DNA from 3 places in the Bacillus cereus group sp. RP37 genome. Region 2 is predicted to be linked to each of the others. Evidence: predicted binding sites of a transcription regulator. Region 2 holds the regulator's gene; each other region holds the start of a gene.

Region 1 (8,550 bases), on a different contig from region 2:
AATTTTTTCTTTATCAGGCAAACTAGATTTAAGCCGTTTGAACTAGCGGCTTCACTCTTCTGGTAATGGGGTAGGAATTTATAGGAATTGACTAACTCATTCAGTCCCTTGGCACCGGCAGGCGACAAAATTGTTGTCTGCCATTTTCATGTATACTTTTTCTGATTCCATTCCAAACTATATGTTTGCTGTACCAATTTTAAAAAGAGCGGGATTTGATTTTTGAATAAGTAAAAAAGATAAAGCTCAATCCACTTTTGGTATAGGACTTTTTCTTTTTACATATACTATTTTTAAGCCTTTTTACCAATACGTGTCCTATTGGTGTCTTAAATTCCTCCTAAAAAGGGCGGCAGATACGACTGCATGCCCTTTTTATTTATACTGATTTTCTATATCCAATATAGTAATTGAAGACTAAAAATGCACTATTACATATTCTGTTCAGTCTAGATTATGTTAAAATTTCTTATGTTGTTTATTTCATAGTCGAATTATGGTTTCATATCTAATTCAACAATATGTGAGCTGTATACCAAAAGAAAAGACACCCAAAAGGTGTCTTTTCTTCTTTTAATCTAAAAAAATATTTTTCTTTTTCAGGAAGATTAATTATCTCACTAACCTAAACCTCTAATTCAAAGACCTTTTGGTCACGGTGCTCAAAAGATTTCATCTATATTAACATGTAAATAGTTCACTTCCTAATCATATTTCCACCACTATATTTGATTTCTCAAAGATTTTCTGTCTTGTTCTTAATTTTGTCAAAATCTTCATATAGCTACACAAAATATATATGCTATTATGTTTTTAAGAAACTATGCGTTCCCTTAACCCTGTATCCGACCCTGTATTTTTTTACAGGGTCTTTATTTATTTTATCATTTTAGCCAAGAAGACTCCTTCCTCAAGGAACGCGAAGTGAGTAGGTGGGAGATGAATTGGCTTCGAACAAGAGATGGCAGGAAGCCATCTTAATTGTTCGACATACATAAAGTGTTACTTCACTATCCATCGAATGTACGTTTGGTGTATAATATTCATATACCGAAATGGAGGTGAATCAAATGATAATTAATAAAGCCTTTAAGTTTCGTATCTATCCAAATCATGCACAAGCAATTCTAATTAATAAAACGATAGGTTGTTCTCGCTTTGTATTCAATCATTTCCTATCCCTATGGGATCACGCATATAAAGAAACTGGAAAAGGTTTAACATATGGTACATGCTCTGCCAAACTTCCTGCCATGAAGAAAGAGTTTGTTTGGCTCAAAGAAGTGGATAGTATTGCGATTCAGTCGTCTGTTCGCAACCTTGCGGATGCGTATACACGCTTTTTCAAAAAACAAAATAGTGCCCCGCGTTTCAAATCCAAGAAGAATAACGTACAATCTTATATCACAAAACAAACAAATGAAAACATTGCCATTGTAGGAAACAAAATAAAATTGCCAAAACTAGGTCTTGTTCGATTTGCCAAAAGTCGTGAAATAACGGGACGTATTGTAAATGCTACAGTTAGACGAAACCCTTCTGATAGATATTTTGTGTCACTATTAGTTGAAACAAAAGTACAAGAACTTCCGAAAACTCATTCTTACATTGGGATAGATGTAGGACTAAAAGATTTCGCTATTTTGTCAGATGGAAAACCCTATGAAAATCCGAAGTTTTTCCGATTATTAGAAGATAAGTTGGCGAAAGCACAGCGTGTTCTTTCTAGAAGAATGAAAGGATCATCTCGTTGGAATAAACAACGAGTAAAAATAGCTAGAATTCATGAATACATATCAAATGCTAGAAAAGATTACTTAGACAAAATCTCAACTGAAATCATCAAAAACCACGATGTTATCGGTATAGAGGATTTGCAAGTATCAAATATGTTAAAAAATCGTAAGTTAGCAAAAGCAATTAGTGAAGTATCTTGGTCACAGTTTCGAACCATGTTGGAATATAAAGCAAAATGGTATGGCAAATAAGTCATTGTCGTATCGAAAACATTTGCTTCCAGCCAATTATGTTCTTGTTGTGGATATCAAAACAAAGACGTTAAAAATCTAAACCTACGTAAATGGGACTGTCCTTCTTGTCGTACACACCATGATAGGGATATTAACGCAAGTATCAATATAAAGAATGAAGCAATAAGACTTCTAACCGCAGGGACTGCGGGGTTAGCCTAATCAATTAGAGTTCGATAGAACCCTTTACTTAGGAATCCCTCACTTCTAAACGAAGTGAAAGTGGGGGTAGTTCAATTACTTTCATTAGCTTATAAGAGTTAATACACACCCCATTTCAATTATAATCGTTTAAATGTTAGTTAGAATTTGAAATGATAAACCTATTAACTTTTTAACACTTGTAATCTAATACTAGATTTCTAAATGTATACTACACTAAATATCAGTTAACACTATACACATAGTGTTAACCATCTTAATTGAATATTAGTAATAGTAAGTATAAAGAATATCAATTTACTATATCTTACATTTATGTAAAAATAGATGTATGTTAAGCTTTTTCAAAATCTTTCCCCTAATAAAGATTTGAAGTAGCATTTCATGATTCTCCTTACGGTTAATATGCCTTGAAAAAGAACCCTATAGGGTTCTTTTTCTTCTTATTACATCCACAGCAGATACTTAATTAACATACAAAAAGGACTGACAATTACTTGCAGTCCTTTTTGTACCTAAATATACACTTATATTAAGTACTTAACTCTTTATTTTATTTGGCATGCATATGAACTACACATGTCATTATCATCTAGATACATAACACTTCCAAATTTAGAAGTACACAATAACAAATCTTTCCCAGCTTCCAGCTGCATAACTATTAGCAGTTAATTCTCTACCACCATTCGCTGATATAAATCTACCATTACTTAGCGCTTGTAATACATATATCCTATTGTCTCCACCATTATATAAGATAAATTTTTCCCATGCCCCAATTGATGTACGATCTGCTACTACTCTACCATTTGGCTCAAACGAAACGTACTTTCCATTACTTTTCGCTTTTAAAGCAAACGTATATAATTCCCCAGTCGGAATTAATTCGAATTTCTCCCATTCATTAACTGCACTACGATTTGCTACTACATTTCCTGATGGCTCAGCAGACACATATTGTAAATTTGCAGCTTGTATAGCAACGGTCCAGCTTCCATTAAATAGATTCACACCTTTTAGTGAACTTGCATTTGATTGGTTGGCTGCCAATGCATCATTCGATGGGGTTATCATCATTATCATTAGAACCATTGGTAACACCATTAAAACTAACTTTTTAAAGATCTTATTACCATTTGCATGAGTTATGAACCTCTTCATTCCCATTCCTCCCTTAATATATAGCACTCATATACATCATACCAAATATGTAAAATATTGTAATGTAAAGGAGTCTTTATCAACAAATACCTTATTATTCTGTTTCTTTTTTCTCAAATCTATAGCACCTAAACATCACTCAGTCCTCAAACATATTTTTATATTAATTTCACTTTATATTAAATAAAAGCCAAATAGCCGTTCATAATGAACGACTATTAAGCATCTAACTAAAAATTCGAATATTTTTCATGTTAATCTATTTTGTTTAATCCCGTTGAAGTAACTTGATAAATGATACAGCTTATATCCTAGAAATTTAAATAATATTTGGCCATTACTTCTCTCTTTCGTTCTACTTATTTCTACTATATATAATTAAATATTTTTTCAAAAACTACTTCATAAAAGAACGTAAGTTCGTGTATAATAAGAATAATAATAAGAACAAATGTTCTCATTATTATTAGGAGGAGTTATAGTGTATGACTATTCAATTTTACCGAATAGAATCATTTTATGTGTTGATCTTCGTAGCTTTTATGCTTCTGTTAGTTGCATCAAAATGGGATTAGACCCACTTCATACAAAATTAGCTGTAGTCGGTGATGTGAATAGGAATGGGTCCATTGTTTTAGCCGCAACTCCACCTTTAAAAGCAATGGGAGTAAAGAAGTTGGCAAGGCTATACGAGATTCCTCGGCAAAAAGATATTCTTATTGTGAATCCAATTATGGGAACCTATATTAAGTGCTCCAATTACATAACGAAGTTAGCTCTACAATATGTTCCTATTGAAGACTTTCATCAATACAGCATCGATGAATTTTTTATGGATATTACCGATAGCATCCATCTATTTGCCCGAGATCCAATTGAATTTGCATTACAGTTTAAACGTGAAATATATGAACATACACGAATTGAATGCACAATCGGGATTGCCCCTAACTTATTGATGAGTAAGGTGGCCTTAGATATTGAAGCAAAGAAAAATAAGGACGGAATCGCTTATTGGAAATACGCAGATGTACCTACAAAATTATGGAGCATACGACCGCTTAGTAAGTTTTGGGGGATTTCGCATAAAACAGAAACAAAATTAAATCAAAAAGGAATACATTCAATTGGAGATTTAGCTAATTATCCTCTTAAATATTTAAAACAAAGCTTCGGCGTGATTGGCGAAGAATTACACTTACATAGTAATGGGATTGATTTTAGTCGAATTTCAGAGAAATATGTTCCGGTTACAACTTCTATAGGAAAAAGCCAAATTTTAATGCGTGATTATACAATAGAAGAATTTCCGATTATCCTACTGGAACATACCGAAGAAGTTTGCTATCGATTAAGACAACAAAACAAACTTGCTCAAACCGTTCAATTTTCAATTGGATATAGTAAAAGTTATTCCGGTGGCTTTAGCAAAACACATACCTTAAGCCGTCCCACCAACTTAACCATGGACATTCATCAAGTTTGTCTATATTTTCTACATCAACAATATGCTGGAGAACCAATTAGAAGTATTACTATTTCTCTAACAAAACTAATTGGTGAAGGAGAAGAACAAATTTCCCTTTTTGATAACATCATACAACGAGAAAAAGAAATAAAGCTAACGAAAGTAATGGATGAAATACGCACAAAGTTTGGAAAAAATAGCATATTAAGAGGAATTTCCTATACAAATAATGCAACAGCAAGATACAGAAACACACTGTTAGGGGGCCACAAAGCATGAACAACGCTAATATGCCAAAAGGCAGGGGAATGATAAAATGGACGCCATTTGCAGCAATGCCAGAACAATTCGTCGGAATACGTGAAATGATCAAAGAGAAAAATAAAGTTGCACGCCCCATTTTAACTTCTGAAGAGAAAGAACTGATTGAGAACATGTTACTATGTTCATTGCTATCTGAAGAAGAGATATTAATTACATATTATGAAGATGGTTATTTACTCACCAATTATATGACCGTTATCGATATAGTTCCATTACATAGCTCTATCATATGTACTGATGCTTTCAATAATAAGTTGACAATACAATTTACGAATATAATAGACGTAAAATAGAATAGATTTAGGTGATTATCTTTGGAGTATTATAAAGGAGTATATAGAATGCAAGGGAATCATATAAGAAAGAATACAGCGAGAACAATTACTCATAATGATATAAATAACTATCCCTATTTAAATATACCTATGATTATCAATGAGAAAGATGGACTAACATACGAGGTTTTAAGCGCTGGTTTTCATAATAATGATGCAGTAGCGATGATAACGACAGATGGTTTCGCTACAACTAGGGTAAATACACCGATTGTAACAGTAAAAAACAATGATGGGAGTATCCAAGCATTCCGCTTACCTTTAGAATTAGAATATTGGGTACTTTCATGTATGTGTGCTGCTTCAACAGGGAGAAATCCGTTCCCATGTAAAGTTGCATTTGGAATCATTGATACTAAATTTCATGTAGAATTCAAGTGAAAAAGGAGCAAATTAATTTGCTCCTTTTATCGTTATGTATGCTCTTGACCTTTTCTTTTTACATTGTTTGCATACAGTTTTTTTGATAATTATAGGAGCGAAACCCTGAAATAACATTTAACTGGATTCCTTCTTGCTTTGCAAATCAAATAACTTTTCTAGTGCTTCTACTGCTTCTTTACGAAGGTGACTCTATTCTAACGTTCCACTGAATGAGAATGGTACACTTGGTACAACTATATCCTCTGGTTTATAGTCCTCGAAAAATCCATATTCTTTATTAACTACAGTCTGTATAATAGCAAAAGAACTTTCTTCGTTTTTGATCGCCCTTTTTACCTACTACTTTTTTCTTTATATATGAGGTTTATATGAAATTCATAGTTTGTCTTTTCTGGCTGTTTACCAATAGATTGATTGGCATAAATTATAAAGATATCTAACCTCAGCATCATACATTTCTTAATAGATTATTGAAAAGAAAAAAGCTCTGCACTTCGCAGGCTTTCTTTATGATTTAATTATTAAATTATTCATAAAATCCCCTATAGAATTCGCTTGGAATATACGGAAATAAGAAGATTGAACATCGTAATGTTTGTCAGTAATGATTAGGATTGAAGGGAAAAATTTAGAAGCTTTCGGTTGCCAAGATTCATTGTGCCATTCTTGACTATGGAAGTATAACTCATATCTATTTATCTTATCTTGCATTATTTTTTTACTGTATACTGACTTTTGAACTTCAATAAAAAATGGAGATCTACGCCATATCGTAAAGGCATCTGGCTCCATATACTCTTTCCCATACTTAGGTTCCACTTTGAATAATTTAGGATTTTCGTAGTAGACAAGTTGTTTGTATACGTCAACAATACCAAGGAAATGAGGAATTTTTTGACTCGTCTTTTTGATAGAACTTGGTTGTGGAAAATAAATGTATGGGTGCTGCAATACGTTCGCATCAACATAACCATCTCTCCTTAATCGTTTCATAACCGTATTACAACAAGTTACTGCATTCTTTAAGCCTTGAAAATGCAAGTCAATAATATCATCACGGGACATGCATCTAAATCGCTTCAAATCATTTAAAATTCCTTTATCTCTACTCCTCATCATCTAACACCCCAAATAAAGGAATTTCTTCTTTTAGAGGCATTTGGAGCATTTTCTCTTCTTTAGACATGCGATAGGGCTCAACAATTTGTTTTGCCTTACTTAATTCCAAATAAGGTGCTTGAACTTTCTTTAATCCATTTCGTTTTAAAATCATTTGGCCAGATTGCTCTAAATGCTCTGAACCAGGAGTACCCATGATATTACTATTAATTGCACTATCACATTTAAAACCAATTCTTACGGTCATATTGAGTTTTAACTTACCATCTAAAACCTTTGCATCTGGCCTCTGCATACTAAGCATAAGAAAGACTCCAAGTGATCGGCCGACTGCTGAAATCTTTTCAATTGTAGTCATACACTCTTTTTCATCTTTAAGCATCGCCACTTCATCGATAGCCAATAAAATATATGGTTTTTGATGATCAGAGTTCAATTTGTTGTACGCATCAATATGGTCAACCTCAAATTGTTCCATGAGTTTTCTTCGTTCTCTGATTTCCTTCCATAGCTTTTGAAGCATTATTTTCATTTCGATTTCTTCCATACAAACTTCTTTTACATGCTTCACTCTTCGCAAGAAATGAAATTCAGAATTTTTTAGATCTCCAAGATACAAATGCAACTTATCAGGTGACATATATTGAATGAATGTGGAAAGTACAACACGCACCATACTACTTTTTCCGCTTCCCGTTTCCCCTGCAATTAATAAGTGTGGTGAATTTGAATCAATCATATCGTATGTAATCATTTTTCCAAATTGATCCCGGCCAACCACAACAGGAAGACGGTATTCCTTTAATAATGACTGCCACTCTTTATAACAGTACTTATAAGGTTTTAATCCAGTATCTGAATCGAATACATGTAGTACAAACTTTTTCACATCCCCTTCAATCGTAATATTCCGTCCTAATATTTGCTGGAAACAAAACCACTTCTTTTCAATCTTTTGTGGATCTAATCCGTTTGGTATGGTAAATACATATCTCACGCTTTCTGTTGAAGAAGAAACCTTATGTACCTTTGGATAAATAGGCAATTTCCCTCCACGTGTTTGATGTTCCGTATATAAACCTGCTTTTACAAACACCTCTATAAGGCGATTCCTTAACTTTTGTGTATGAAGCCACTCCTTTATAATCCTCATTACTCCATTCCTCCCTAAAACATGATTACGATGCGAAAAAATGCGTATCCAATCAAGCAAACTCCACCAATTCGCATACCATAATAAATACTTCCACTCACAAACTTTGCAGCAAATATATGGTCATTTTGTACCAAATACTTTTCTAACAAGACTGCCCCAATTAAAACCGTCCCCATTACTCCTAATGCAATATAGGTATTTAACACTTGATCGGACATATGAAAGAATGCAAAAGGACTTAATGAATTGTATTTACGAATTGTATTTTCTTTATCTTTGTATGACCGATCTATAAACTTGCGGAAAAAAATCCTTTCTTTCCTTACTCGCATTTAAATGCCTCCGTTCTCTTTATAAACAGAATAAGAAACCTTATAAAACATAGGGTTGATTCACTTATTACCTTGT
Region 2 (8,550 bases):
AATGGGATGAGTAAAGAACAGTTCCTTAAAGAATTATCAAGTCATCTTAGAAAGTTACCGGAAGAAGAGAGGAAAGATATTTTATTTGATTATGAAGAGCATTTTCAGTTTGGGAGAGAAGAGGGGAAAACTGAATCGGAAATAATAAAGGGGCTTGGCTCTCCGAAAGTAATTGCGAAAGATTTACTTGCTTTGTATCGCTTTGATGAAATGAAAAAGGACCCATCTACTTCGAATATAACAAGGGCTGTCATGGCAGCGATTGGACTTAGTTTGTTTAATTTTATTATTGTGTTAGGCCCGTTAGTTGCAATTATCGCTTTTATATTTTCCTTTTGGGTCGGTGGGATTGCTAGTGTAGTGACACCATTTTTCGTTATTGCAAAAGTATTTATGGGTACTTTTATATGGTTGGATGTATTCGTTAGTATAACGTTTGTTGGAGTAGGTTTGTTGTTATGTATTATCGCTTATTATAGTACGAAGTGGTTTAAAAGGTTATGCGTACGTTATGTAGTATGGAACTTCAAAATGATAAAAGGGGAGTAGATGATGAAAAAAATATTGTTAGTAGCAATCACTTGTATCATTATTGGAGTAATAGGGATTTCACAAACATATGAAAAAGCAGTACAAACTGCAGAAGAAGGAAACAAAGAAGACGTAATAAAAAACGAAACACTAAAAAATATAGAAGTTAAGTTAGATGCTGGGGATATTGTTGTCCAAAAATCTCCCGATTCTTCTTTTTATGTAAAGCAATCAGGAGCTGTACGTAAACAAGAGATTCGTATTGCCGAAGATGGTGACACATTAAAAATTATTGGGGAAAGAGAAAAAGGTGCTTCATTTGATTTTTCTTTTTACAATTTCAAGTTTCAAACGTCTACAATGACTATACTAGTGCCTGAACGTTCTTACCAAGAGATAAAAGTAAATTCATCTGCTGGACAAATAGAAATAAGTGATGTGAAAAGTGATCGTGTAAGTGTTGAAACGCTTGCTGGAGAAGTAGATTTGAAACATGTCACAGCTAAGAGTGTGGAGGGATCTACAAAAGCTGGTGAGCTGAACTTTAAAAAAGTAATAGGGAAAGTAACAGCGAAGACGGCTAGTGGGGAAGTGCATATTATGGATCATGATCCTAAATATGATGTGGAGGCAAGTTCAACCGCTGGGGATGTAGATATTACTTTATTGGAAAAACCACAAGATGCAGTTATAACTGGGCAAAGCGCTGCTGGAGACGTGATGATTTTTAATGAAGAAAATAAAAATATAACAATTGGCAATGGTAGTAAAAAGATTAGTGGTAAAACAACTGCTGGCGATGTGACGATTGAAATTCGTTCATAAGAAATAGAATGTATGAAAATCTATCAAAATACAAAAAAGAAGATAGTCACCTATATAAATAAGGTGATTATCTTCTTTTTATTATTTTTTAATGTAAATCACGATATACACCAATTACTTTTCCGATAACTGACACTTGTTTTAAAATAATAGGCTCTAATGAAGAGTTTTCCGGTTGTAGACGGAAATGGTCTTTTTCTTTATAGAAACGTTTAACAGTTGCTTCGTTATCTTCTGTTAAAGCTACTACAATTTCACCGTTATATGCAGACTGTTGTTGGCGAACAACAACTAAATCCCCGTCGAAAATACCAGCTTCAATCATACTATCTCCAGAAATACGTAACATGAACACTTGATCTGCTCCAGCAACAATGCTAGCTGGAAGTGGGAAGTGATCTTCTACACTTTCAACTGCTGTAATCGGTAATCCAGCAGTAACTTTTCCGATAATAGGAACTTGAATAACAGATTGTGTTTCTGCATCCATTCGATCGTCACCTAAAATTTCAATTGCTCGTGGTTTTGTTGGATCGCGTCGAATATATCCTTTTTCTTCTAGTCGTGATAAATGTCCGTGCACTGTAGAACTAGAAGCGAGGCCGACTGCTTGACCGATTTCACGTACGGAAGGTGGATATCCTTTTTCTTGTACTTTTAGCTTAATAAAGTCGAGAATGTCTTGCTGGCGTTTCGTTAACTTTTCCATGTTTTCTAACACCTCGTTTTCTTTCATTTTTCTTATTAATAAGTATAACATGCGAAAAAACATTCTACAAACATAAGTTCGAACAAAAGGCGAATTTATGTTACACTGGAGGGAAATAATAGTGAGAAAGAGGGGTTCATAATGAATGCAATTATTTATGCGCGTGTGAGTACAACAAAAGAAGCACAAGAAACATCATTATTACGTCAAAAAGATGAATTATTGCATTTAGCTGAGCGCTATCAAATGAATGTTATTAAGGTGATTGAAGAGCAGGCTAGTGGCTATACAATTGAACGTGACGGCATATTAGAAGTGCTAGATACAATTCGAGATGAACAAATCGATGTGCTACTCATACAAGATGAAACGCGCCTTGGTAGGGGGAATGCGAAAATTGCATTAATGCACTGTTTACATAAAGAGGGAATAAAAGTATATACGCATACGCATAATGGAGAATTACAATTGTCGGATTCTGATTCGATGGTTTTAGATATTATTGGCATTGTTGAAGAGTATCAAAGAAAGATTCATAACTTGAAAATTAAACGTGGCATGCAACGCGCAGTAGAAAAGGGCTATCGTCCCGAAAATAATTTAAAAAATCGTAATTTAAGCGTAGGACGAGAGAAGAAAGAAGTGCCAATTGAGGAAATTGTACGTTTACGCCGGAATGAATTAACTTTTGAAGAAATTGCAGCAACACTTCGTGGTTTTGGTCATGATGTTTCAAAAGCAACTGTACATCGAAGATATGTAGAATATACAAAGCAATTGCTTGATAAAGAGGACTAACTATTGTATGATAATAATCAGTTTTGAGTAAAAGGGGGATTCGAGATGCAAAGTCACGAACTCATTGAACGCATTAACTTCTTAGCGAAAAAAGCAAAAGCTGAAGGCTTAACTGAAGAAGAACAACGTGAGCGCCAATCGCTACGTGAACAATATTTAAAAGGATTTCGTCAAAATATGTTAAACGAACTTAAAGGAATTAAAGTTGTTAACGAAGAAGGTACTGATGTTACACCGGCGAAATTAAAAGCTTTAAAAAAGCAAGATAATGCAAAATTAAATTAAAAGATGGGCATAGCTGCCCATCTTTTTTATTGTTAAATTCGTTATTTAATAACTTTCCAGTTATTATTTTGCGTTGCTTCTATCTTTTTATGTTTCCATATATAGTTAGCGATAAGTTCAGACATATCTGTTGGTATGTCTTTTATTACGGGCTTATTTTGAAACATAAAAAAGTTCCCTCCGCCGCTTGCGCGATAATTATTCATAACGACGTCATATTCTTCCTTCATATTTAGAGGAGCGCCTTTATACTGTAAAGATTCTACTCTCTCGCCAATTGGTTTGGAAATGTTTAATACGTACGAAATTCCTTCCCACATATCGTAATTATAGTGTTGCGGTTTTGGTTCTATGTAGCTAGGGTTTACGATGATGGTTCCATCTCCTTTTAATGTGAAATAAGAAGCAGAGAGTTCGAGAGCATCTTTTATATCTGCTCCAGTTATTCTAATTACTTTTAATGTATTTGGATAAATATAATTAGAAACGATGTCACGCATTGTTACAAATTTTGGGAAACCTGGAGATGTATTATGGAACAAACTTGTACAAGAAATGGAAACATTGGCAATATCCATCTGTATTTTATTTATGAATTCAATAAAAGGATGGTCTTGTAAACGAGTTTGCATAACATCTGAAATTTGCATGTCCCCATGAATGATTCCAATAGGTTGATCAAGCCATTTTTGTGTATTCTCTTCATAATCAGATGCTAAGGAAAGAACATCTGAATCTGCCTCAATTCCTTGCACCGTCAACAACTCTGAATAACTTTCTTTTTTTAGCCACTTCTGTTCCATTCTTTCGAAGGTTACGGTTATTTTTCCAACTGATTGCCCATTACATCCGGTCTGTAAAATTGTTACACCGTTAGCCATTGTGTGAGAAATTTCTCGGTGTTGGTGTCCTGTTAATAAAATATCTATACCTTCAATTTCATGACACATTGCATATCCTTGGTTCTCGCCTGTTAACACTTCAGTTGGTACTCCGGTCTGTAAATCACGTTCAAATCCTCCGTGATAGGCTACGACTAGTAAATCAGGTTTTTCGTGTTGGTGGATGTAAGTAACCCATTTTTTTGTAGTTTCCAGTGCGTCTTCAAAATGTAAGTCTTGAATATGAAGGGGTTGTTCCCAGTTTGGGATGTAATGTGTTGTTACTCCTAAAATCGCAATTTTTATATTCTCTTCAATATGTTTGATGATGTAAGGTTTCCCGAAATAGGGTTCTTTTATGTTTTTATCTAAAATGTTTGCTGATAAGTACGGGAAGTTTGCAGTTTCTACAGCATGATTTAATATATCCATTCCATAATTAAATTCATGATTTCCGATAATTGCAGCATCGTAACTTATATAGTTGGCTAATAAGGACATTGGGTTTTTCTTATCTTTTTCGTATGTAGCGTAATGGTAAGTAAATGGTGTTCCTTGAATGAAGTCCCCATTATCGATTAAAAGAACGTTTTTATTTTTAGAACGTTCTTTTTTTATAAGAGTAGAAATTTTAGCTAAACCAATTTCTGCTTTGGAATTGTCTTGGTAGTGAATTGGATAAACAGTACCATGTATATCACTTGTTAATAAGATGTTTAAAGTTACAATTTGATTTTGATTCAACATCATTCACCTTTTCTATTGTTATCTTCAAGTTAATCATATCAAAAATATGAAGAGAATTTTAATGTGAGTGTATAGAATGTGTAAAGATTCTGTAAATAATCAATTATTTGTAAAAATGTGTGATATATTTCTTCATGTTTATGAAAGATTATTTTATAACAATGAAAAATGGAGGCATTAACATGTTGAAAAAAGTTTTTGCAATGAGCACAACAGTTGTACTAGCAGCGGGATTATTAAGTGGCTGTGGAACGAAGGAATCAAGTGCAAGTAAAAATGAAGATACGAAAAAAGGGTATGTACCAAAGACTTTAAATGTTCAATTTGTTCCTTCTCAAAATGCAGATACGTTAGAGGCGAAGGCAAAACCATTGGAAAAGCTATTAAGTGATAAGTTAAATATTCCAGTAAAAGTTAGTATTTCAACGAATTACAATACAATTGTAGAAGCGATGGCATCTAAGCAAGTAGATGTAGGATTTTTACCCCCAACAGCGTATGTGCTAGCACATGAGAAAAAGGCTGCAAACGTAATTTTACAAGCACAACGTTTTGGAGTAGATGATGAAACGGGAGCTCCTACAAAGGATTTAGTAGACTTTTATAAATCTGAGTTTGTAGTTAAGAAAGATTCAAATATTAATAGTGTAAAAGATTTAAAAGGTAAAAAAATTGGTTATCAAGATGTAACGTCATCAGCGGGATATGTGTGGCCTGCGGCTGTACTATTAAAAGAGGGCGTTGATCCGTTAAAAGATGTGAAACCTGTTACATTAAAAGGTCACGATCAGTCGCTTATTGCGCTTTTAAATGGTGATGTAGATGCAGCTGTTGTATTCCAAGATGCTCGTAATATTGTGAAAAAAGATTATCCGAATATATTCGATCAAACGAAAATAGTGAAATTCACGGAGAAAATTCCAAACGATACGATTTCGGTACGCTCTGATTTAGATGAAGAGTGGAGCAAGAAATTACAGGATGCTTTCATTGAGATAGGAAAAAATGAAGAAGGTCATAAAATCATTAAAGAAGTATATTCACATGAAGGATATGTTAAATCTGATGATAGTAAATTTGATATCGTTCGTGAATATGGGAAGAAAGTAAAAACGCAATAATACATATGGAAATGGCAGCTAACTGGAAGGGATGTGTTTTCAGTTAGTTTGCCGTTTTGAATACATAGAAGGTAGGTAAGATTTGTGATAGAGTTTCGAAATGTCTCCAAAGTGTATCCGAATGGTACAAAAGGATTGAATAATATAAACTTAAAAGTTCAAAAAGGTGAGTTTGTTGTAATGGTAGGGCTATCCGGAGCTGGAAAGTCTACACTTCTCAGATCGGTAAATCGCCTTCATGAGATTACAGAAGGGGAAATCTTGGTTGAAGGTGAGTCTATTACTGCTGCGAAAGGAAAAGAATTACGCCGCATGCGCCGGGATATTGGTATGATTTTTCAAAGTTTTAATCTTGTAAAACGATCAACGGTATTGAAGAATGTATTAGCTGGGCGTGTTGGGTATCATTCGACATTGCGTACAACGTTAGGTCTATTTCCAAAAGAAGATTTGGAGCTTGCTTTTCAATCGTTAAAAAGGGTGAATATTTTAGAAAAAGCATATACGCGGGCTGATGAACTATCAGGAGGACAACAGCAACGTGTATCGATTGCTAGAGCATTGGCGCAAGAAGCGAAAATTATATTGGCAGACGAACCTGTTGCATCTTTGGATCCGCTGACAACAAAGCAAGTATTAGATGATTTGAAAAAAATTAATGAAGATTTTGGAATTACAACGATTGTAAACTTACATTCTATTGATTTAGCTAGGCAATATGCGACACGCATTATTGGACTACATGCAGGTGAAGTTGTTTTTGATGGTTTAGTAGAAGAGGCAACAGATGAAAAATTTGCTGAAATTTATGGAGACGTAGCGCAGAAAAGTGAATTATTAGAGGTGGCAGTTAAATGAATGATGTGACGATATATTCGAAATCGATACCGAAGCCACCGAGTAAATTGAAACATATGTTAACGGTTATTCTCGTTATTATATTGTTGTGGGGCAGTAGTGTGCAGGTCGACGCATCATTTTCAAAACTAGTAATCGGTTTTCCTAATATGATGGATTTATTGAAGGAAATGGTGCCACCCGATTGGAGTTATTTTAAAGTTATTACAACAGCAATGTTAGATACGATACGTATGGCGATTATTGGGACGACTTTAGGGGCGATTTTAGCCATTCCACTTGCATTATTTGCAGCAAGTAATGTATTTACTAACGTGTTTTTGTATAGTCCAGCGCGTTTGATTTTAAATTTTATACGGACGATACCAGATTTATTATTAGCGGCAATTTTTGTGGCGATTTTTGGAATAGGACCGCTTCCAGGTATTTTGGCTCTTACTTGTTTTTCGATTGGGCTCGTAGCGAAATTGTTATATGAGTCCATTGAAGCAATTGACCCTGGTCCGTTAGAAGCGATGACTGCTGTAGGAGCTAATAAGGTGCAGTGGATTGTTTATGGGGTAATTCCACAAGTGAAAGCGCATTTTGTCTCCTATGTACTTTATACATTTGAGGTGAATGTACGTGCAGCAGCTGTTTTAGGGTTAGTAGGAGCAGGTGGCATTGGATTGTATTATGATCGTACACTTGGATTTTTACAATATCAACAAACTGCTTCTATTATTATTTATACTCTTGTTGTTGTATTGTTAATTGATTATATAAGTACGTTGTTGCGGGAGAAATTATAATGAGTGAATCGACGATGATCATGCCAAAACGAAAGAAACCAAGTGTATATCGCTGGATTATTTTTATAGCCCTTGCAGTTATATATGTATGGGCCTTTTCAGGAGTTCCGTTAGAAGGAATAAAGAATACCGCAGGAGAAATTACAAAGGCAATTATGACAGGGGTATTGAACCCAGATTGGTCGTATGTATCTTTGCCAGATGGAGAAGATTTATTACATGGTTTAATTGATACGTTGGCTATTGCAATATTAGGTACATTTATTTCCGCTTTTTTATCTATACCATTTGCTTTTTGGGCAGCAACAAATATGAGTAGTGGAAAATTAACTTCAGGAACTGGGAAATTTGTACTTAGTTTTGTCCGTACATTTCCCGAATTAGTAATGGCACTTTTATTTATAAAAGCTGTCGGTCCAGGTTCTTTCGCGGGCGTACTAGCTTTAGGGTTACATTCTATCGGGATGTTAGGGAAACTGTATGCAGAAGGAATTGAAAATATTGATAAGGGACCGACGGAAGCGTTAATAGCAACAGGCGCAAATCGGTTTCAAATACTTTGGTATGCAGTATTGCCACAAGTATTACCGGATTTTCTATCGTATACGTTATACAGGTTCGAAATTAATGTACGATCTGCTGCCATTTTAGGTGTTATTGGAGCAGGTGGTATCGGGACACCATTAATTTTTGCACTGAGTTCACGCAACTGGTCTCGTGTAGGGATTATTTTATTGGGTATCATTTTAATGGTAATTATCATTGATTTAATTTCAAGTTCGATTCGGAAGAAAATTGTATGATTTATAAAAGAAGCACCTATAAAAGGTGCTTCTTTTATATAATGAGAATAAACAATGTGGATATTATTGGATAGTAGGAGGGGTCTTTTGGCTTTACAGCATGAATTTGTATTTGTTTCATTTGAAAAAAAGGGATTGGATCTTGAAGGTGTGAATTGGATTGAAGATTGTTTCTCGTATAAAGAAGAGGCGACGATAGAG
Region 3 (8,550 bases), 560 kb from region 2:
GAGGGAAGCCCACAAATCATAAAGTATTTGGTGAAGCGATGGCAGTTTTAGCAGGCGATGGTTTGTTGACGTATGCTTTTCAAGTTATTATGGCATATGAACAAAAGGAAATTACTGCTGAGAAAAAAGTAAGACTTGTACTTGAGCTTGCAAAAGCGGCAGGGCCAGAAGGAATGGTTGGCGGACAAGTGGCGGATATGGAAGCTGAAGGAAAACAGCTTACGATTGATGAGTTGGAGTATATTCATAAGCATAAGACTGGGAAACTACTTGAATTCGCTGTACTTGCAGGATCGATACTTTCAGATGCCACAGAAGAACAAGAAGAAAAGTTACTTGCGTTTGCAAAATATATCGGTCTAGCGTTCCAAATTCGAGATGATATTTTAGATGTGGAAGGAACCGAAGAAGAGATCGGAAAACCGATTGGTAGTGATGTTTCCAACGAAAAGAGCACATATACGACGTTATTTACTGTAGATAGAGCAAAGGATATTTTAGAAGAAACAATTGCAAAGGCAAAAGATGCTATTGGTTCCTTGCAATTACAAGATGAATATTTACTATCTATTTGCGATTTGATTGCAAAACGTAATAACTAATATAACAGCGTTTCCATTTGTTGAGTCATTCATCATTTTATGATATAAATGTAGGAAAAGGTTTTTCTTTTCTTGTTATTGGCAAAAATATATGTAGATTACATTGCCGTTATCACTTCGTGTTAGCGGCTATTTTTTTCATCGCCTAAAGAAATATGGTTTATAATAGGATTAGGGCGCAATAGACTGGTTAATAGCAGGACAAGGCGAAAAATAAAAAAGAGAATTTCTTGTTTTGTGTAAATGTTTTTTATAATATTTGACATGTTGACAGATTATGAAATGAAAGTGAGTGATCCATGTGGATCTAACGCAAATTCAAAACCCTAGTTTTTTGAAAGATATGTCTATCAGTGAACTAGAGGGATTGAGTGAGGATATTCGTAAGTTTTTAATTGAAGAGCTCTCTCAAACAGGTGGACATATTGCACCTAATTTAGGTGTAGTAGAACTCACAATTGCTCTGCATAAATTATTTGATAGCCCGAATGATAAATTTTTATGGGACGTAGGACATCAATCCTATGTACATAAAATTTTAACAGGACGTGCAAAAGAATTCGGTACATTAAGGCAATATCAAGGTTTATGTGGTTTCCCAAAACGTTGCGAGAGTGAGCACGATGTATGGGAAACTGGCCATAGCTCGACATCATTATCTGCTGCAATGGGAATGGCTCTAGCACGTGATTTAAAGAAAACGAAAGAATATGTTATACCAATCATTGGAGATGGTGCTTTAACAGGCGGAATGGCTTTAGAGGCATTGAACCATATTGGACATGAAAAAACAGACATGATTGTTATTTTGAATGATAATGAAATGTCAATTGCGCCAAACGTTGGCGCGCTTCATAATGTGCTTGGACGTCTACGTACCGCAGGAAAATACCATTGGGTAAAAGACGAACTAGAGTATATATTGAAGAAAATCCCAGCAGTCGGTGGGAAAGTTGCTGCAACAGCAGAGAAAATAAAAGATAGTCTTAAATATTTACTAGTATCCGGTGTCTTTTTCGAAGAGTTAGGCTTTACATATTTGGGTCCAGTTGATGGGCACGATTATGAAAAGTTATTCGAAACGTTGCAATATGCAAAGAAAACAAAAGGCCCAGTGCTTGTTCATGTTATTACGAAAAAAGGAAAAGGTTATAAACCAGCTGAGAGTGATGTTATTGGAACTTGGCATGGAACAGGACCTTATAAAATTGAATCAGGTGACTTCGTTAAACCGAAAGAAGTTGCACCAGCGTGGAGTGCTGTTGTTAGTGATACAGTACTTAAGCTAGCGAGAACGGATGAGCGTATCGTTGCAATTACACCTGCAATGCCTGTTGGATCGAAACTTGAGAAATTCCAAAAAGAATTCCCGGATCGTATGATTGATGTAGGTATTGCAGAACAGCATGCTACAACAATGGCAGCGGGTATGGCAACACAAGGTATGAAGCCATTCCTTGCAATTTATTCAACATTTTTACAAAGAGCATATGACCAAGTTGTTCATGATATATGCCGCCAAAATTTAAATGTCTTCATCGGAATCGATCGCTCCGGATTAGTAGGAGCAGATGGTGAAACGCATCAAGGTGTATTTGACATCTCATTCTTACGCCACTTGCCGAATATGGTAATTATGATGCCAAAAGATGAAAATGAAGGGCAACATTTAGTATATACGGCGATGCAATATGAAGATGGACCAATCGCATTACGTTATGCGCGCGGTAATGGACTTGGTGTTCCTATGGATGAGGAATTAAAGGCGATTCCAATCGGTTCATGGGAAACGTTAAAAGAAGGTACACAAGCGGCTATTTTAACATTTGGTACGACAATACCAATGGCAATGGAAGCAGCTGAGCGTCTTGAAAAGGCTGGAGTTTCAGTGAAAGTAGTGAATGCTCGCTTTATTAAACCGATGGATGAAGCATATTTACATGATCTCTTAGGGAAAAATATACCGATTTTAACGATTGAAGAAGCGTGCTTGATCGGTGGTTTTGGAACGGGAGTAGTTGAATTTGCGTCTGAGAACGGGTACCATAGTGCGTTAATTGAACGAATGGGTATTCCAGATCGTTTCATAGAGCACGGTAGTGTAACAAAATTATTAGAAGAAATCGGTTTAACGACAGATGCTGTTGTAGACCGTATTCATACAATGATTCCATCAAAACAAAAAAGGGCGTAACAAATGAGTGCAAAAAAAGAAAGAGTAGATGTACTATTAGTAGAGCGAGGAATTATAGAAACACGTGAGAAAGCAAAACGCGCCATTATGGCCGGACTTGTATATGCGAATGAGATGAGACTTGATAAGCCAGGAGAGAAAATCCCACAAGATACAGAGATTACGGTGAAGGGACAAGTTATGCCGTATGTAAGCCGTGGTGGTTATAAACTCGAAAAGGCACTAGAGACATTTCATCTTGATTTACAAGATAAAGTTATGATAGATATTGGTTCATCAACTGGTGGCTTTACAGATTGTGCGCTTCAAAATGGAGCGAAATTATCTTATGCATTAGATGTAGGGTACAATCAACTTGCATGGAAATTGCGTCAAGATGAGCGTGTTGTTGTAATGGAACGAACAAACTTCCGTTACGTGACACCAGCAGACTTAGAGCGTGGTTTACCGCAATTTGCGAGTATCGATGTTTCATTTATATCATTAAAGCTTATATTGCCAGTTTTAAAAACAATGCTTATGCCGAATGGGGATGTAGCAGCGTTAATTAAACCTCAGTTTGAAGCTGGAAGAGAGCAAGTTGGGAAAAAAGGTATCGTTCGTGATCGAAAAGTACATGAAGCTGTCGTGGAAATGATTGTCGATTTTGCTGTAAAAGAAGGATACGATGTAGAAGGTTTAACATTCTCACCAATTACGGGCGGGGATGGTAATATTGAATTTTTAATTCATCTGAAATGGCATGGTGAACGTGAGAATGGCGAAAATCATTCTCCAGTTTCTGTTGAGCAAGTAGTTACAGAGGCGCATGATGTCCTAAAACAAAAAGGTAAAGGGGAATAACATATGTTGTTCCTCTTTTTGTTGTAATTGTATAATGATTGTAAAAACAATTGTGTACAAGTAACGAATTATAAGTTAACATAAATAAGTGAAGTATACCAATGTTTAAACTATGGTAAGAGATAGTGTGAGGTGCAAATGTATGAATAAAGGTCAGCGCCATATTAAAATCAGGGAAATTATTGCGAACAAAGAAATTGAAACACAAGATGAATTAGTTGATATTTTACGTAATGAGGGATTTAATGTAACGCAAGCAACAGTATCGCGCGATATTAAAGAATTGCACTTAGTGAAAGTGCCATTACATGATGGTCGCTATAAATATAGCTTGCCAGCAGATCAACGATTTAACCCGTTACAAAAATTAAAACGAAATCTAGTGGATTCATTTGTAAAATTAGACACGGCAGGACATATGCTTGTGCTAAAAACATTGCCTGGTAACGCTCATTCACTTGGAGCACTTATTGATCATTTAGAGTGGGATGAGATCATCGGAACCATCTGTGGTGATGACACTTGCTTAATTATTTGCCGTACACCTGAAGATACAGGTGTTGTCTCTGATCGTTTCTTAAATATGTTGTAACAAAAAAATCTTGTTTGCTTTCCTCTGTAAAGTGGAAAGTGAACAGGATATTTTTATTGGTTAAAAATGTGGATTTTTAATTGTAATATAATATTTTCTTTGAATAAAATTAGAAAATAGGTGGATTGACCCGTAAAACAAATGTTTGGTACAATGGAGCGGTTAGAAAAGTAATTTATACATACAAACATATAGTATAACTATTTGAATAAAGAACTGAAAAAAGCCCTTAATAGGGGATTAGTTTATAACGAGGTGAATGGAGCATTGTTATCGGAATTATCGATTAGAAACTTTGCTATTATTGAGGCATTAAATATTTCTTTTCAAAAAGGATTAACGGTTTTAAGTGGTGAAACAGGGGCCGGAAAATCGATTATTATTGATGCGATTAGTTTGCTTGTAGGTGGCCGTGGTTCAGCAGAATTTGTTCGATATGGAACAGAAAAAGCTGAGATCGAGGGGCTATTTTATGTAGAAGATGATAAGCATCCATGTATTGAAAAGGCAGAAGAGTTGGATATAGAAATAGAAGACGGCATGATTATTTTGAAGCGTGATATCGCTGCAAACGGAAAGAGTGTATGTCGTGTAAATGGGAAACTGGTTACCCTTAGTATATTAAAAGAAATTGGAAAAACACTTGTTGATATTCATGGGCAGCACGAAACACAAGATTTAATGAATGAAGAGCGTCATCTATTTATGCTCGATCATTTTGATGGAGAGCGTATTGTTAAACAATTGGATAGATACCAAAACGTATACGCTGACTATGAGAAGTTAAAAAAACAGTTAAAATCGTTAAGTGAAAATGAACAACAAATGGCGCATCGCTTAGATTTAATTCAATTCCAGCATGAAGAAATCCGTAAGGCGGATTTAAAGATGGATGAAGAAAATGAATTAACTGAAGAACGATTGCAAATTTCTAATTTCGAAAAAATTTACAAAGCATTAGGTGATGCATATCGCTCGTTAAGCGCTGACGGACAAGGATTAGATAATGTACGAAGCGCAATGGGACAAATGGAGAGTATTACACATTTAGATGAAGTGTATCAAGAGAATCATGATTCAATTGCAAATAGTTATTACTTATTAGAAGAAGTTGCGTATCAACTGAGAGAAAAGCTCGATATGATGGAATATGATCCGAATCGTTTAGACGAGATTGAAACGCGTTTAAATGAAATTCGTATGCTAAAGAGAAAATATGGAAATACTGTAGAAGAGATTTTAGCGTATGCTGATAAAATTGAACAAGAAATTTTTACGATTGAAAATAAAGACGTTCATATTGAAACGACGAAGAAGCAGTTAAAGGAATTAGAAAGTGTCATTCTGAAAGAAGCAACGTTGTTAAGTAATATGCGTCATGAGCTTGCAGAACATCTTACAAATGCTATTCATCAGGAATTAAAAGAATTATATATGGAAAAAACAAAATTTGAAGTGAGAATCATGAAGAGAGAAGGAAATGCTGAAGAGCCTCTTGTGGAGGGGGCCCCGGTAAGACTTACGTCGGATGGCTACGATCATGTGGAATTTTATATTTCAACAAATCCAGGTGAGCCGCTAAAACCACTTTCAAAGGTCGCTTCTGGCGGAGAGTTATCTCGTATTATTTTAGCTTTAAAAAGCATTTTTTCTAAGCATCAAGGTGTTGCATCTGTTATTTTTGATGAGGTGGATACAGGTGTAAGTGGTCGAGTTGCACAGGCTATTGCAGAAAAAATTTATCGAGTATCGGTAAACTCGCAAGTACTTTGTATTACGCACTTACCTCAAGTAGCTTCAATGGCGGATTCACATTTATTTATTCGAAAACAGGTAGCGAATGATCGAACAATTACGTCAGTTACCGTTTTAACTATGGAGGATAAAGTAACAGAAATAGCTCGAATGATTTCTGGTGTGGAAATTACAGATTTAACGACAGAACATGCGAAAGAATTACTTACGCAAGCGCATCATTTTAAACAGACAGCAGAGGCTATCCAGTAATGGATAGCTTTTTTTCTCAAATAATGATTACTTAATTCTTCCGGTTATAAATAAAGCACTGCAAGGAGAGATTAAAAAGTGAGGCCAAGAGGCTGAATGTGGGGTAGGAGCGAGGAGAGTGAACAAATTGAAATTAGAAAGATTTCGCAAAATAATAGGTATTTGTCTCCTTGTTTCTTTAGTTTTTATTGGATGTTTTAAACCGCTTCGGACGTTTATTTCATCCCCGAAGCAGATTGTTGTCTTTGAAGGACAACAATCAGAAATAGCTTCATTATCAGTATTTAAAGCTTCATCTACAGATCGTCATGTGTTTACAGTGAGTTCAAATGAACAAAAACAAGGACTTATGGTAAATTCTCATCAAAATGGTGAAGCGGATATGGTGTTTCAACTTGCTGGTTTTCCAGTAAAAAAAGTAAATGTGAAAGTATTGAAAGATTTCAAAGTTATTCCAGGTGGGCAATCAATTGGTGTGAAGTTAAACACAAAAGGGGTACTTGTTGTAGGCCATCATTTAATTCAAACTGAAAAAGGGAAAGTATCTCCTGGTGAAACAGCTGGTGTGCAAATTGGAGATATGATTACTGAAATTAATGGTAAAACAATTGAAAAAATGAGTGATGTAGCACCATTTATTCATAGTAGTGGTGAAACAGGTGAACCGCTTAATCTTGTTTTGTTAAGAGATGGAAAATACATCCGCACTAAGTTAACACCACAAAAAGACAGTGGTGAATCGTCTTATCGTATCGGTTTATATATTCGTGATTCGGCAGCTGGAATCGGAACAATGACATTTGTTCATCCTGATTCCATGAAATATGGGGCACTTGGTCATGTCATTTCTGATAACGATACGAAAAAGCCGATTCAAGTCGAAGATGGACAAATTATGCGTTCAACGGTTACATCAATTGAAAGAGGTAGTCATGGGAATCCAGGAGAGAAATTAGCAAGGTTCTCACCAGATCGTGAAGTGATTGGTAATATTACAATAAATAGTCCATTTGGTATTTTTGGGAAATTGAATACAAATATGACAAATGGCGTAATGGATAAAGCAATGCCTATTGCATTATCTCATCAAGTAAAAGAGGGACCGGCAAAAATATTAACAGTTATTGATCAAGATAAAGTGGAAGCGTTTGATATTGAAGTTGTTAGTACAGTACCGCAAAAGTTTCCGGCTACAAAAGGTATGGTAATAAAAGTAACAGACAAACGTTTATTAGCGAAGACGGGTGGTATCGTACAAGGAATGAGCGGAAGTCCAATTGTACAAAACGGGAAAGTAATTGGTGCTGTTACACATGTATTCGTAAATGATCCGACATCAGGATATGGTGTTCATATTGAATGGATGTTACATGAGGCTGGAATTAACATTTATGATCAAGAAAGAAAAGCGAGCTAATTATTTAATTAGCTCGCTTTTCTGTTGAAAAATTCGTTGAAATTTTGTAAAAGCTCCGCAAGAGGTGTTTTTTGTTGTAAAATAAAAGAAAAGGGTTGAACGTTTCGTTGTATTTCTATGATGGAATGTGTTGCGAAAGGGAATAAATGGACGATAAACATATTTTTTTGTGATTTTATCGGAAAGTAACAAACTTTAAAAGGGAATTTTCACACAATTGTCGAACAATTCATGTAGCCTAGAAGGATACACATGTCGGAGAATCGATTCGGTAAGGGAGGAAAAGCTGTGGAGAAAATTAAAGTATGTCTTGTGGATGATAATAAAGAATTAGTATCAATGCTAGAGAGTTATGTAGCTGCTCAAGATGATATGGAAGTAATCGGTACTGCTTATAATGGTCAAGAGTGTTTAAATTTATTAACAGATAAGCAGCCGGATGTACTTGTTTTAGACATTATTATGCCACATTTAGATGGGTTAGCTGTATTAGAGAAAATGCGACATATTGAAAGGCTAAGACAGCCTAGCGTAATTATGTTGACAGCATTTGGACAAGAAGATGTGACGAAAAAAGCAGTTGACTTAGGTGCTTCTTATTTCATATTAAAACCATTTGATATGGAGAATTTAACGAGTCATATTCGTCAAGTGAGCGGTAAGGCGAACGCTACCATTAAACGTCCACTTCCATCTTTCCGTTCAGCAACGACAATAGATGGAAAACCGAAAAACTTAGATGCGAGCATTACGAGTATCATTCATGAAATTGGTGTGCCTGCTCATATTAAAGGGTATATGTACTTAAGAGAAGCAATCTCTATGGTGTACAACGATATCGAATTACTTGGATCTATTACGAAAGTATTGTATCCAGATATTGCAAAGAAATATA

The links. The regulator LexA, encoded in region 2, represses DNA repair genes until DNA is damaged. The targets are predictions, from matches to a motif close to CGAACATATGTTCG.
Region 1: a site for LexA is predicted at 3,766-3,779, ahead of QCI44_RS29495 (Y-family DNA polymerase). Genes of this name have one in related genera too.
Region 3: a site for LexA is predicted at 4,366-4,379, ahead of recN (DNA repair protein RecN). Genes of this name have one in related genera too.

Annotation. Positions count from the first base shown of each region.
Region 1 covers NZ_JARVHP010000002.1:256,424-264,973, reverse strand. The annotation lists partial or broken gene tnpB (IS200/IS605 family element RNA-guided endonuclease TnpB) at 1,071-2,192, shown strand; gene QCI44_RS29500 (fascin domain-containing protein) at 2,808-3,356, opposite strand; gene QCI44_RS29495 (Y-family DNA polymerase) at 3,838-5,103, shown strand; gene QCI44_RS29490 (YolD-like family protein) at 5,100-5,441, shown strand; gene QCI44_RS29485 (hypothetical protein) at 5,490-5,864, shown strand; partial or broken gene QCI44_RS29480 (D-alanyl-D-alanine carboxypeptidase family protein) at 5,900-6,319, opposite strand; gene QCI44_RS29475 (replication-relaxation family protein) at 6,375-6,950, opposite strand; gene QCI44_RS29470 (FtsK/SpoIIIE domain-containing protein) at 6,973-8,139, opposite strand; gene QCI44_RS29465 (hypothetical protein) at 8,154-8,474, opposite strand.
Region 2 covers NZ_JARVHP010000001.1:1,784,523-1,793,072, forward strand. The annotation lists gene QCI44_RS09445 (PadR family transcriptional regulator) at 1-14, shown strand, start outside; gene QCI44_RS09450 (DUF1700 domain-containing protein) at 7-549, shown strand; gene QCI44_RS09455 (DUF4097 family beta strand repeat-containing protein) at 550-1,356, shown strand; gene lexA (transcriptional repressor LexA) at 1,445-2,065, opposite strand; gene QCI44_RS09465 (YneB family resolvase-like protein) at 2,207-2,863, shown strand; gene QCI44_RS09470 (DUF896 domain-containing protein) at 2,909-3,148, shown strand; gene QCI44_RS09475 (bifunctional metallophosphatase/5'-nucleotidase) at 3,190-4,773, opposite strand; gene QCI44_RS09480 (phosphate/phosphite/phosphonate ABC transporter substrate-binding protein) at 4,959-5,897, shown strand; gene phnC (phosphonate ABC transporter ATP-binding protein) at 5,982-6,755, shown strand; gene phnE (phosphonate ABC transporter, permease protein PhnE) at 6,752-7,546, shown strand; gene phnE (phosphonate ABC transporter, permease protein PhnE) at 7,546-8,349, shown strand; gene QCI44_RS09500 (hypothetical protein) at 8,437-8,550, shown strand, end outside.
Region 3 covers NZ_JARVHP010000001.1:1,226,395-1,234,944, forward strand. The annotation lists gene ispA ((2E,6E)-farnesyl diphosphate synthase) at 1-602, shown strand, start outside; gene dxs (1-deoxy-D-xylulose-5-phosphate synthase) at 904-2,796, shown strand; gene QCI44_RS06580 (TlyA family RNA methyltransferase) at 2,800-3,639, shown strand; gene argR (arginine repressor ArgR) at 3,782-4,231, shown strand; gene recN (DNA repair protein RecN) at 4,499-6,238, shown strand; gene spoIVB (SpoIVB peptidase) at 6,357-7,655, shown strand; gene spo0A (sporulation transcription factor Spo0A) at 7,944-8,550, shown strand, end outside.